4 regions of the Staphylococcus felis genome follow, and region 2 is predicted to be linked to each of the others. Evidence: riboswitches for the same ligand, from Rfam matches in the RefSeq annotation. Region 2 holds a riboswitch; each other region holds the start of a gene.
The links. A riboswitch is a leader RNA that binds a small molecule or an ion and turns the genes downstream of it on or off. The one in region 2 is predicted to bind thiamine pyrophosphate.
Positions count from the first base shown of each region.

Region 1 (3,216 bases), 360 kb from region 2:
AGCTGTTTTGACACGATACAACTTAGAAGAGAATGCCAAGGATGACTTAAAGCAAGACATCTCTAACAATAAAATTGTCGTAATCGGTCAAAAAGACAATGTTAAGAATGGTGAAGTTGCCAACAACGCAGCGTATCAAAGTCAAGATAAGGGTTTGGAACATAAACATATGCCATCAGAGCATACTGGTGATATTGAATAATACGAGCTTAAGACTAAAATGTCCAATGTCGTCCTAAATCCTATCACATTAAGTCATAAGGATTAAGACCGTATTCGCGTCTTAATCCTTTTATTGTACCTTCAATCACGCCCACTTTCACTGAAGCATTGAACCTATGCTATACTTAATCCAAATTAAAAGAGGTGAACAACATGGAATTTGTACAGATCAAATCGACACAAGATCGATGGTATGCGCCTGCTATGGCATTTTATAAAGATAAACTAGACCCCCTTGTAACCGAAGATGAGTCCGTCTTCGTGCAATCATTAAAAACTGAAAAAACACAAAACGATTACGTTTTTTTAGTAGGCATTCATGACCAAAAAGTGGTCAGCTTTGCGACTGCACATTACGAAGCAACGACGAATGCTGGTTTTATCATTTACTTAATCGCTGAAAAAGGACCTCAGTGCAAAACATTTCTTAAATCAACACTTGATGCAATAGAAACAGGTGTGAACGCACTAGCTAATCAATTACATGGGCGCGATGTTAACTTCTTTATGTTTGAGTCTACCTTTGAATCACCAAATGTCGACAACGATACAGCAGATGACATTGCTTTTCGACGTCGCTTTCTCATGCAAAATGACTTTGACAAACAAACTGACATCAACTATTTACAACCTTCTCTCAATCGCAATGGAAAACCTGTTCCGTTAGAATTGTATATCAAAACAAATATTCCATTGACTAAAGACATTTATGGAACAAGTATCAAATCTTGCTATATTCTCAAATATGTATTTGCAAACCGTCTTCCTCGCAAGATTATTTATCCATTACTTATCAAGATGGGGCTGAGTAAAGAAGTCAGTGACTAACCCCTTGAAATCAGCAAATAAAGCCGTTACAATAATGAGGAGGTAAGACTTACGGGTTACTGAACGCACTCTGCCGTTTGTCTAAAAAACTAGAAAGGAATCGTGACTTATGCTAACAAAAGAGTTTGCCGAAAAAACAGGCTTAAGCGAAAAACAAGTTCGTAAAATTGTGCAGCATCTTGAGGAAAGAGGCTACCACTTAAAAAAGACAGAATACCGCGGTCGTGAAGCGACAGATTTTCAAGAAGAAGATATCGAATTATTCCAGGAAATCGCCGAACGTGTGGGTCGAACAAATAGCTATGAGCTTGCTTTTGAAGAACTTGAACAGGAAAAAGATTTTTTACAAGTTATTGTTAAAGAAGATCAAAACCATCTTCCAAGTGATCAACAAGTCCCACACCTTCTTAATGAATTACGCAATGAAATCAATCAAATGCGCGAAGAACGTCAAATGTTAGGTCAAATGGTTTCTCAAGTCCATCAACAGCAAGAAGAGTTGAAAGCATTACATACAAAATTAAATCAACAACTTGAATCGAGCAATCAATCGTTAGCGACACTTACTGAAGCCCAAAAACAACAAACTGAGCAGATTAATCAAACACAACAAAGTATTGAATCTCAAGTTCAACAGCAGAAAGCATTAGCACATACGATTGAACGCAATGAGAAAAAAGGATTTTTACAGCGCTTGTTCGGAGGATAATCCGTACATTTTGCAACAATATCTATCACGGTTTATAATAAGTGATGCATGATTAACTTAATATGACAATGCTAGGGGTGCTCGAGTGAGCTGAGAAAGATGAATCTTAACTCTTTGAACCTGAAGTGGTTAGAACCAACGAAGGGAAGCTTTAATACGATATACTGTTGCTGAAATCAGTATTCTAGCGTATCCATTTCAATCTAATCATCCTCTTGCCCCCTACTCATTGGCAGGAGGCTTTTTTATGGAACAAACCGTCATTATTGGTGCTGGTGTCATGGGATTGTCAATTGCACGTCAATTGAAATCTAAACACCGACACATTCGCATCATCGATCGCTCGACTCCACGAATGAATGCATCCTATGCAGCTGGAGGAATGCTAGGTGCTCAAAATGAATTTTTTGAAGACACACCTTTATACCGTCTTGCCATGCAAAGTCGTGCAATGATGCCCGAAACTGCAAAAGATTTAGAGCGTGAAACAGGTATCGATATTGAATACCAAAAGTATGGTTTAATCAAAGTGGCTTCAAACAGCCACGATATAACAGCACTACACAAACAATTCCAATTTTTACAATCACACGATCATACGATTAAACTACTGTCTTCCTCAGAAATGGCACAACGTTTTCCAAAGCTTGATCCTAATCAAAGTGCCGCTTTTAAAATTCAAGACGACGGACAAATCAATGCTAATATTTATACGCAAGCATTAATAAAATCAGTAGCCCACCGAGAATCTATCGAATTATTGACTCATACCGAAACCACTTCTATCTCTCAACAGGATAACGGGGGCTATCATATTCATACGTCTAAAGGAACTTTCCATGCTGACGAACTGATTATCGCAGCTGGCGCTTGGAGTGGCGCGTTATTGCATCACCTCAATATTCATTTACCGACGCACCCTGTCAAAGGTGATGTCAAACTTATCGCATCTGACTATCATGGTTTGCAAGAAACTATTTTTAATGTAAATGGATGTTACATCGTGCCGAAAAAGCCGAATCGTTTCTTAATTGGCGCTACTTCTGAAATCGACAACTGGAGCACTCAGAATAATCGCGATAACTTGAATTGGCTAGACCGTGAGAGTATTGCTATGATTCCTGCATTAAAACAAGGCCGTATCATTAAAGAGTGGACAGGTATTCGTCCTATTACACCAGATGGAGAGCCCATCATGGGAGAAGTTCGTCCGAATCTATATGTCACAACAGGACATTATCGAAATGGTATTCTTCTATCACCGATTGTGGGGAAACTTATGGCGCAATTGGTAGATGGCAATCACCAAGCACGTGAAATATTACAACCATTCCAACCTCATCAGCATACAATTTAAAAATTATACTTGATTTTATAAACGCTTCCTATTATTCTTATTTTATAAATCGGAATTAAAAGGAAGCGTGTTTTTATGTCTACGTTATATATTATTATCA
Region 1 covers NZ_CP027770.1:531,172-534,387, forward strand. The annotation lists gene C7J90_RS02605 (general stress protein) at 1-202, shown strand, start outside; gene C7J90_RS02610 (hypothetical protein) at 376-1,050, shown strand; gene C7J90_RS02615 (DNA-binding protein) at 1,160-1,759, shown strand; TPP riboswitch at 1,823-1,923, shown strand; gene thiO (glycine oxidase ThiO) at 2,007-3,116, shown strand; gene C7J90_RS02625 (L-cystine transporter) at 3,192-3,216, shown strand, end outside.
Region 1: another riboswitch for thiamine pyrophosphate. It lies ahead of thiO (glycine oxidase ThiO); the one in region 2 lies ahead of thiC (phosphomethylpyrimidine synthase ThiC).

Region 2 (3,216 bases):
CTTTACAGTAGTAATCTGCTAAATCTTGATTCTCTTTAATTTTATGCATTGGAATGTGTCCGGGTCCTTCAATCATCACTTGGACATCATGCTCCCATGCAATATCAGTCAATTCTCCTAATGTTTTGAGCTCAGCGAATTGACTTTCATCATTTGCATCGTAAATAGAACCTGGACGTAAACCATCACCTAGCGAAATCGCAATATCATATTGCTTCAAAATTTCACAAATTTCATCAAAATGCGTATATAAAAAGCTTTCTTGATGATGCGCTAAACACCACTGTGCCATAATCGATCCGCCACGTGAAACAATGCCTGTTAAACGATCTACAGTCATAGGAACATAGCGCAATAACACACCGGCATGGATTGTAAAATAATCCACTCCTTGTTCAGCTTGTTCAATTAATGTATCACGAAATATTTCCCAGGTTAAGTCTTCCGCAATACCGTTGACCTTTTCAAGTGCTTGATAGATAGGGACTGTCCCCACTGGAACGGGTGAATTACGAATTAAATATTCTCGTGTCGCATGAATGTTTTTTCCTGTCGAAAGATCCATAATCGTATCCGCACCCCAATGTGTTGCCCATACGAGTTTTTCTATCTCAGCCTCAATTGAAGAAGATACTGCTGAATTACCGATATTTGCATTGATTTTAACTTGGAAGTTTTTACCAATAATCATAGGTTCTGATTCAGGATGGTTCACATTATTGGGGATAATCGCGCGTCCTCTTGCTACTTCATCACGTACGAATTCAGCGGATACATTTTCACGCGTTGCGATATATTTCATTTCTTTTGTGATTATTCCCTGTTTGGCATAGTGCATTTGTGTGACATTCTTACCATTTTGAGCACGTCTTGGTTGGTATCGAAATGGATGTTCAACAAAATTACGATGGCCTTCACTTTTGAAACCATTATCGATTGATTGTACACGACGTCCTTCATAGTGTTCAACGTCCCCACGTGACTCAATCCAATCTTCACGTAACTTTGGAAGCCCTTTAGTCACATCAACTTCATATGACTCATCGTGATAGAGTCCTGCTGTGTCATATACTACAAAAGGTTCATTTTGACGTACTTCATTATCTGTCACCGTTTCAGAGAGTTCAATTTCACGAAATGGCACTTGAATATCTGCATCCTCACCTTGTTTATAAATACGTCGACTCGCTGGAAAATTCTTTTTCAATTCAATTTGTTCTTGTTTCATAAGTAGCCCCCTAAATTGTGCTAAGAGACTCATGTAGCTGAGATAACCCCATAAAAAAAGTTGAGACGTAAAGTATTCAAACTATAGCATACCTATTAACGGTATCCTAATAGCCAGGACTTTGAATCATACAATCATGACGCTACAAAACCAACCGTTATTTTGTAGATCATGTTCCGATTCAAATCCTCAACACTTTTGTCTCAACCTCATGGAAAAACAAATTAATCTATACCACGCTTAAAACTAAGATATACAGCATTACATTGAATAAGACACTTATCAATAGCACCTTAAACATACTCATCTTAGTTTCTAAAGCAGTCGCTTAATCATGTTTGTCGTCATTGCTTCCCTACGCTAGTATTATCTAGATCAGGTACAAAGGGTTGAAACATTATGCTTCTTTCAGCTTACAAAAGCACCCCTAGCAGGATATTTTAAATTGTTACAATTTACATACTAGCATTAAATATGGAATAAAACAATTACATATTTATCTTTTATCATGATGGCATTACCTATGTTTTTATTGAGTTGAGTGCCTCATTATACTCAGCTATTTACAAAATAGGTGATACGAGCTTGGCAACAGATTGCTTGAATTTCACCCAATTCGAACGATTTTCATAACGCTCTGGTGTTAAACGCTTCGATACTTTTAAATCTTCATTAAATTGATCGATCAAAGTCATGGCGATATCCCGATTGTACATAATCGCATTAATTTCAAAGTTTAATCGAAAACTACGTGCATCCATATTGGCTGAACCCACTGACGCTACCTCTCCATCAATGACCATCATTTTCGAATGGATAAATCCATTTTCGTAAGTATACACATTAACACCATCGTACATAAGCATCGCGACCGTAGTCAGTGTAGCCCAATGTACAAAAGGTTGATCAGGTTTGTTAGGTACAATCATATTAACTTCTACACCTGATTTCGCAGCAATACGCAACGCATTGACAAATCCAATGTCAGGTACAAAATATGGAGAGTGGATATGAATCGTCTGTTTGGCATTCATAATCATCTTCAAATAGGCAAATTCTAGTTGTGGCCAGCTGACATTAGGCCCACTTAAACCGATTTGCAGTGCCACATTACCATCTTTTCGAGCATTTTTTGGAAAATAACGTTCATCATATTGTAATGCTAGATTTTCTGACACTTGTGAGTTCCAATCATGAATAAAACTAAGTTGTAAAGCATCAACACCATCACCTTGAATACGTAAATGTGTATCGCGCCAATATCCCATTTTTTCATCTAATCCTAAATATTCATCCCCGACATTAAATCCCCCTACATAACCAATATCACCATCAATAATCACATTTTTACGGTGATTACGATTATTAACGCGAAAATTAATAAAAGGGATAATTTTTGCATGGAAAAAAGCTTCCACTTTTGCACCAGCATCTGTCAGTGCTTTTAACTTAGATTTTCGCAATTGTTTAGACCCTACTGCATCATAGAGCAATTTAACTTCAAGCCCCTCTTTCGCTTTGTCAGTCAAAATATTCAATATTTCTGAACCGAGTCCATCCATATTTAAAATGTAAAATTCCATATGAATATATTTTTGAGCTTGCTTCAAATCATGCTTCAATTTATCAAAGAGCTCATGTCCATCTGTAAACAATTGAACATGATTATTTTCACTTAAAAAATTAGCCTCTCTGATAAGTAATGATTGCACAAGATCAGCTTGTTTCGTTACAACTGGATTATGTGATTGAAAGGTCTGTTGACGAAAATCCTCTTTTTGACATTTGACACGATCTTTCGCATCTTCAATTTCTTGACCAGATACCTTTTGTTTTTTGAGCTGAACAGCCCTTCCAAAAAAGAGGTATAGAAAAAAGCCGGCAATCGGCATAATAAATAATAACAACAACCATGCCCAAGTGGATGTGGCTTCGCGGCGATCTCGTTCTAAAAATATAATGATAAAAGCAAGTATAATATTAATTAG
Region 2 covers NZ_CP027770.1:889,071-892,286, reverse strand. The annotation lists gene thiC (phosphomethylpyrimidine synthase ThiC) at 1-1,228, opposite strand, end outside; TPP riboswitch at 1,564-1,667, opposite strand; gene cls (cardiolipin synthase) at 1,792-3,216, opposite strand, start outside.

Region 3 (3,216 bases), 860 kb from region 2:
CCTCAGTTGTAAATAAATAATCAATAGCATCACCTTCAAGATGCCCCCCTTTAATCACTACACCTTTTGCGCCAATTTCATTAATGAAAAATCGTCCTGCTTGATGAATACGCTCAACACTGTCTAATTTAAACTGGACAATCTCTTCTGCTTCTGGAACGTTTGGAGTTGCAACGTCAGCATATGGTAATAAAGTAGTCTTTAATTGATTGCGAACTTGTTGATCCATAAGTGAATCTCCACTTTTGGCAATCATAACAGGATCAATAACGTATGGCACTTTAATTTTCTTTAAATATGATTCGATTAATGCCATCATTTCTGTAGTAGGTATCATACCTGTTTTAAGAGCATGAGGCATTTCATCATTAAATACACTTTCTAATTGTTCTTCTAACCATGACGTATCTAAATTATGAATATGTTGAACGCCCATAGAATTTTGCGCCAGTACACTTGTAATTGCTGCCATGCCGTAGACACCACATGCATGAAAAGATTTTAAATCAGCCATTACACCTGCACCCCCGCTAGGGTCAGTACCAGCAATCGTTAATGCAATATTAGGTTTATTCATTACCTTCTCCTCCAAACTGCCATTCTTCTTTTGAAAAAGCCATTTCAAAAAAGTTTCGCTCATGTACTGTACTTTGTAAAAAATTTCGCTTTAAGATGTCTTGATTTTGTTGATTAAATTTTTCAGCATACTGATTCAACCATTGATCTATATGATTCATCAGTTCATCCATTTCAGTTGCATAAAAATCAAACCATGCTTTAAGTGGATTCTCCTCTGCTACATCACCTTCAATTATCGCACGTTTGCCAATTTGCTGATATACATATGGACAGGGCGCCATTGCGGATAATGTGTAAGCAATGTTATCAAACGCATACGCATTATAATACATATGTTTAATGTAATGATCTGCGGTTGGATACCATTCTCCAGTCGAAATAATATCGTTATAATCTTCACCTACATAGTCAGACAATATATGGTGCGCTTTGACTTCACCTGAAGAGGCAAACTGAATTTGTTCCGTTAGATACTGAATCTCTTCTTTCGTATTTACTTTTGGAATCAATAATGCATAAATCTTTGCAAATTCATTTAAGTAACGTGCATCAGCACGAAGATAATGCTTTATTGAAGAAGATGATGCATTACCTTTTAGTAAAGATTGAATGAAAGAATCATTATATATAGCATCTATAATAGGTTGTGCTTCTATTTTTAAAGTTTTACTAAAATCCATATTCACGACTCCTTTGTTATAAAAAAAGACTACGTTATCCATCGTAGCCTAAATCACATACTGATATTGAATATGAAATATGCTACTTCCCTACGCTGGATTTATCCATATCAGGTTCAAAGAGTTTAGCAACACTTGCTTCTCAGCCACAACTTGGCTCCCCTAGTAGTCTTTATTACCTTGATTTAATTTAAATCTATCAAAAATTGATGGGAATATCAAATTAACAAGTGTTCACAACATATGTATCATGGACTGAGAATGAGACAAGACATATAGAAAACACTTGTAATTGCCATTCAAAATTGACAATTTTAGGACTATGACACAGGTATATTAGCAGCAAACATTGATGATTCTACAGCTGATTTAATCTATTGCTTCTGCTTAACCTTTAACCACATGTACCTATTTCTTAACTTTCAATAACCACTAACTCATTGAAGTCTTCATGTCATTGAAAGGCAATTTTAAAATCATATTCTCTTATATGCTCGCCTCATTTCAAATCCATAGTGAGAAATTTGAAAATGCAAATATCGCTTAGACTATTGGGAGGATTATTTGTAAATACTAAGAGAAAGGAATAAAGTTTACTAATGTACAAAACTTTAAACGCAACCAGTCTTAATGTCTAAAGCATATACTTTAAAAATGATGAAAACAACGTTTTATGATATAGGCAGGATATAAATAAATTATTTTCGTAGGGTACTTTTTTGGAAGTTATTATTTTATAAAATGTTCACAAAGAATAAAGGTTTGGTTATTTAAATGGTTCAGCTAATTGAGACTTTTATTAATAGGAATGGGAAGACTTTTTTAAATTCAAACATCGGCAAATCTTTTAAAGTTTTATAGAAGTTGATTGGGCTGATTTTTCAATTTGGGAAAGATTGAAAACATGTGTTACTAATAATTCAGTAGTGTACTTTTTTTGTTCGTAATGCTTATAAAATCTGGTTTGAATTTGGCCATCTATCATTAAAACATCACCAATAGTTACAGTTTCATTTAGTTTTGTAGCTAGCTGTCCAAATGCTTTACAATTTATATAATCGTAAATAGGTTTATTGGTGCGACTACGATAATCACGTTCTACTGAAACCGTGAAAATGATAAAGCACTTACCGTTGCTATCATAATATTTAAATGGTTTAATAATAGTGCCAACCGCATGAAATCGATTAATGTTGTTCACCTCCTTGTTGTGCTTATCGTATACTAAACAGTATCGATTTAGCAAAGTCCAGATATTAATTTTATGAGGGAGAAGATACTATAGAAATCAATCGTTACAAGAAATTTTTGTGTTTTTAAGTTATAATAGCTGTAGATTTGAATATTTCGTAAATTTTAAATTTTTTAGGGTGGTGGGGAGATGAAGACTTTTAAAGCAGTCCGTTTTCAAATTGTTTCAGATAATAGAAGTGTCACTGAGTATGAACTTTATGATGGTGTCATTATCAATAAAGAAAATAGTGGTACCGGCTGGCTATTAGAAATCGTGATATCTGATATACATAAAGAACAAATGGAAGCATATTTTGAAAATGAAACGCTTCTTGATATCCGCGTTGTCATCACGCGTCCATCAAATGATCCCGCATTATTTGATGCAACTATTAAACATATTACACAGCTTGAAGATGCTATCTCTATTGTATTTGAGTGTCATATTTATACATTGCGTCAAGTGTATGCCGAAAGTCTTTTAGAACAACTTGTAAATGAAGGATTAGAGGGAGAAGATTTAATTACAACTTTTAATCGCATGATGCAATCTAAACCACGCCTAAAAGATGAACGTCAATAAATAACAGGAAAAATAGACTGAGACATAATCCAAAACAAATAACGCTAAGATGATTTTTTATAAAATGTATCTTAGCGTTATTTGTATGATATAACTTCACTTTCCGAGGAGACAGCCTCAGAAGTCTCGTCATCAATACTT
Region 3 covers NZ_CP027770.1:25,468-28,683, forward strand. The annotation lists gene thiD (bifunctional hydroxymethylpyrimidine kinase/phosphomethylpyrimidine kinase) at 1-577, opposite strand, end outside; gene tenA (thiaminase II) at 570-1,259, opposite strand; TPP riboswitch at 1,330-1,433, opposite strand; gene C7J90_RS00155 (single-stranded DNA-binding protein) at 2,107-2,460, opposite strand; gene C7J90_RS00160 (YwpF-like family protein) at 2,641-3,075, shown strand.
Region 3: another riboswitch for thiamine pyrophosphate. It lies ahead of tenA (thiaminase II); the one in region 2 lies ahead of thiC (phosphomethylpyrimidine synthase ThiC).

Region 4 (3,216 bases), 610 kb from region 2:
GTCCAGGGAATACAAGGTTGTTTGATAAATCATTTGATTGTTTAATGTGATCAACTGATGTATTGTACTTTTGAGCAATGCTCCATAAAGACTCACCCGATTGTACGGTATGTTGCGTGGATGCTTCAGCGTCGTGCTGCGTAAGTAATGCTGCAGCACCAGAAGTAGCTGTAAGTGCGAATGCTAATTTTTTCAATGTATTGCCTCCTTAAAAGTTGTTTTGCAATTACGTTGATTCGTTAAAATATTCTTTTTCATCATAACAAAGAATTTTATATTTGTGGGAGTTGTTACAAATATGTAATATTGTAATAAATATTTTTTGTAATTGAATCTCTAACTTAAATTGATTTTATAAGTGTTTTGGTAATGAATGATAGATAACCCATAACAGAACATTAAACAGTTTGTAATATTGTATGAAGGGTATTATTTTAAAGGAAGGTGACATGTTATGCGCAATGAGAATCAAAAAAAGAAGTATAGTCAGGTTTGGCTTTATTTTATGTATTATTGGATGATTTTTGGTGTTTTTGTTTATTTAGGGCAGTTTTTACCTATAGAATGGCGGAAGCCGTTATCTATAGGATTATTGGTTTTGATTTTGGTCACAATGGTAGTTCAACGTGCGAGATTTAGTGGTATTATTATGTCTCATATTTATACAATTATTTCAGGTTTATTATCATATGCTACATTGATGTATACTATAGAAGATTTAGGATCTAATCTATTGATTCAAAATGTCATTATAGCTGTTTTAGGATTTATCGTATTTGGTTTCATCGGTTATTTTTTCATTAAAGATGCTTCTAATATGGGAAAATATTTGTTTGTAACATTCATCGTATTGATTGTCATGAGTATAATCAGTTGGTTTATACATAATCCAATGTTGCATACTGTGATAGCGATAGTAGGTGTGTTACTCTTCTTGTTATATACATTATATGATTTTAATCGTCTAAAAAGAGGGCAATTCTCTCCTCGCGAAATGGGATTTAATTTGTTCTTAAACCTTTTCCGTATTATACGATACGTGTTAAAATTAGCTCGTATGGTCAAAAGGTAAATTTTATAAACATATATTAAACCACTGGAAGTGCCATTATTAATGGCTGAGATCGAAATGTGTTATTTCGAAATTCCTGAACCTGATCCAGTTCGCACTGGCGTAGGAAAGTGGCATTTCGTCGTGCTTTCAGCTACTTTTCTATTTATTTAGAGAAGTAGCTTTTTTATTTGTATTCAAGGAGGTGTCAAAGTGATGATAGCAGTCACACCTTTTCAAACATTAAGACAAATACATCAATATCGTCTCAAGGAGGTCGAGCCATTCATTGATGGCGTCATATTAAGAACGCCAATGGAACAAGATGATCTTTTAAGTTGGGTACGAGGCCTTATGCAACAAGGGTTTCCTAAAGAAAAAATCATCATCCACTCTAATCTCTTACTAGCATTAAAATTAGGTGTGAGACGTATTCATTTTAGAGAAATGGATCCAGCTGCTTTTGAAACCAAAAAACGACATCCCGATTTTTCCGTTAGTATGTCTGTGCATCGAGTTGAATCTATACAACAAGCGATGCAACATCATATTGATTTTGGCATGTTTGGTCATTTATTCCATTCAGCTTCCAAACCAAATCAACAACCGAGGACGTTAATAGAAGTAGAACAAGCGCTTAAAGTAGGTTTGCCACTGGTTGCGATTGGTGGGATTAATTGCCAAACAGTGCAACGATTATCGGAAGGATTTAGAGGTATTGCTTGCATCGGGAGTATTTTTAACGAGAATTTTGAAAATGTGCAAAAATTATCGAAATTATGGAATGAGAGAGGGGGATGAAGGTGGAAGTCATTGTCAACGGAGAAGTACAAACATTTCAAGAACATACAACGATACAAGATATATTAAATCATTTTGAAATCGAAGCGAAACGTATGGCTGTTGAGCTGAATGCGAAGGTTGTTAAGCGTTCAGAATGGTCAACTACAAAAGTAAGACCAAATGATAGATTAGAACTTTTAGAATTTGTTGGAGGCGGATAAGATGTTTAAAATTGCAGATTTAGAGTTTAATTCAAGATTGTTTTTAGGTACTGGAAAGTTTGATAATGAGACAGTTCAGGAAGAAGCGATAAAAGCTTCGGAAACAGAAGTGCTGACATTTGCGGTTAGACGTATGAGTTTATATGACAAAAGTTTACCGAATCCTTTAGCTAATGTTGACCTTGACAAATTTATTACATTTCCAAATACAGCCGGAGCAAAAACAGCAGAAGAAGCGGTACGTATAGCTGAATTAGCGAAAGAAGCTGGGATTTGTGACATGATAAAAGTTGAAGTCATTGGAGATGATGATACTTTATTACCTGATCCTATTGAAACATATAAAGCCTGTGAAATTTTATTAGAAAAAGGATATATTGTTTGTCCTTATATTTCAGATGATGTTGTCTTGGCGAAACGTTTAGAAGAACTAGGTGTACATGCGATTATGCCGTTAGCTTCTCCGATTGGGACAGGACGAGGAATTTCTAATCCGCTTAACTTACGATATATTGTTGAAAAAAGCCAAGTTCCGGTTATTGTTGATGCAGGGATTGGCTCTGCTAAAGACTGTGCTGAAGCGATGGAGTTAGGTGCAGATGCTATTTTATTAAATTCTGCAGTGTCGCGTGCTAAAGATCCAGCTAAAATGGCTGAGGCAATGAAAAAGGGGATTGAAGCGGGACGTTTAAGTTATGAAGCAGGACGAATTCCTATCAAATATAATGCAGTACAATCTAGTCCTTCTGAGGGGTTAGGGTTTCTTTAATGGATAGATACGATAGACAAGTTAAATTTCCGCCATTTGGTCAGCAAGGACAACAAAAACTTCAAAAACTACATGCCTTTATTATAGGAGTTGGAGCATTGGGAAGCGGTATAGCTGAACAACTTGTGCGTAGTGGAATTAAAAAGCTGACAATTGTTGATAAAGATATTGTATCTTTAACCAACCTGCATCGACAAAGCGGCTATACTGAAGCTGATGTAGAGGAGATGATGCCGAAAGTTTTCGCATTAAAGAAGCGATTAGTTGCGATGAATCATGAAGTAGAAATCGATCCTTTAAATGAAGAAATCACAGCCCGAAATATTATTGGGATACTAGAAGAAGTAAAGCCAGATATTGTGCTTGATGGGCTCGATCAATTCGAAACACGT
Region 4 covers NZ_CP027770.1:277,980-281,195, reverse strand. The annotation lists gene C7J90_RS01395 (CHAP domain-containing protein) at 1-196, opposite strand, end outside; gene C7J90_RS01390 (Bax inhibitor-1/YccA family protein) at 455-1,072, shown strand; TPP riboswitch at 1,089-1,198, shown strand; gene C7J90_RS01385 (thiamine phosphate synthase) at 1,268-1,852, shown strand; gene thiS (sulfur carrier protein ThiS) at 1,855-2,055, shown strand; gene C7J90_RS01375 (thiazole synthase) at 2,057-2,824, shown strand; gene C7J90_RS01370 (ThiF family adenylyltransferase) at 2,824-3,216, shown strand, end outside.
Region 4: another riboswitch for thiamine pyrophosphate. It lies ahead of C7J90_RS01385 (thiamine phosphate synthase); the one in region 2 lies ahead of thiC (phosphomethylpyrimidine synthase ThiC).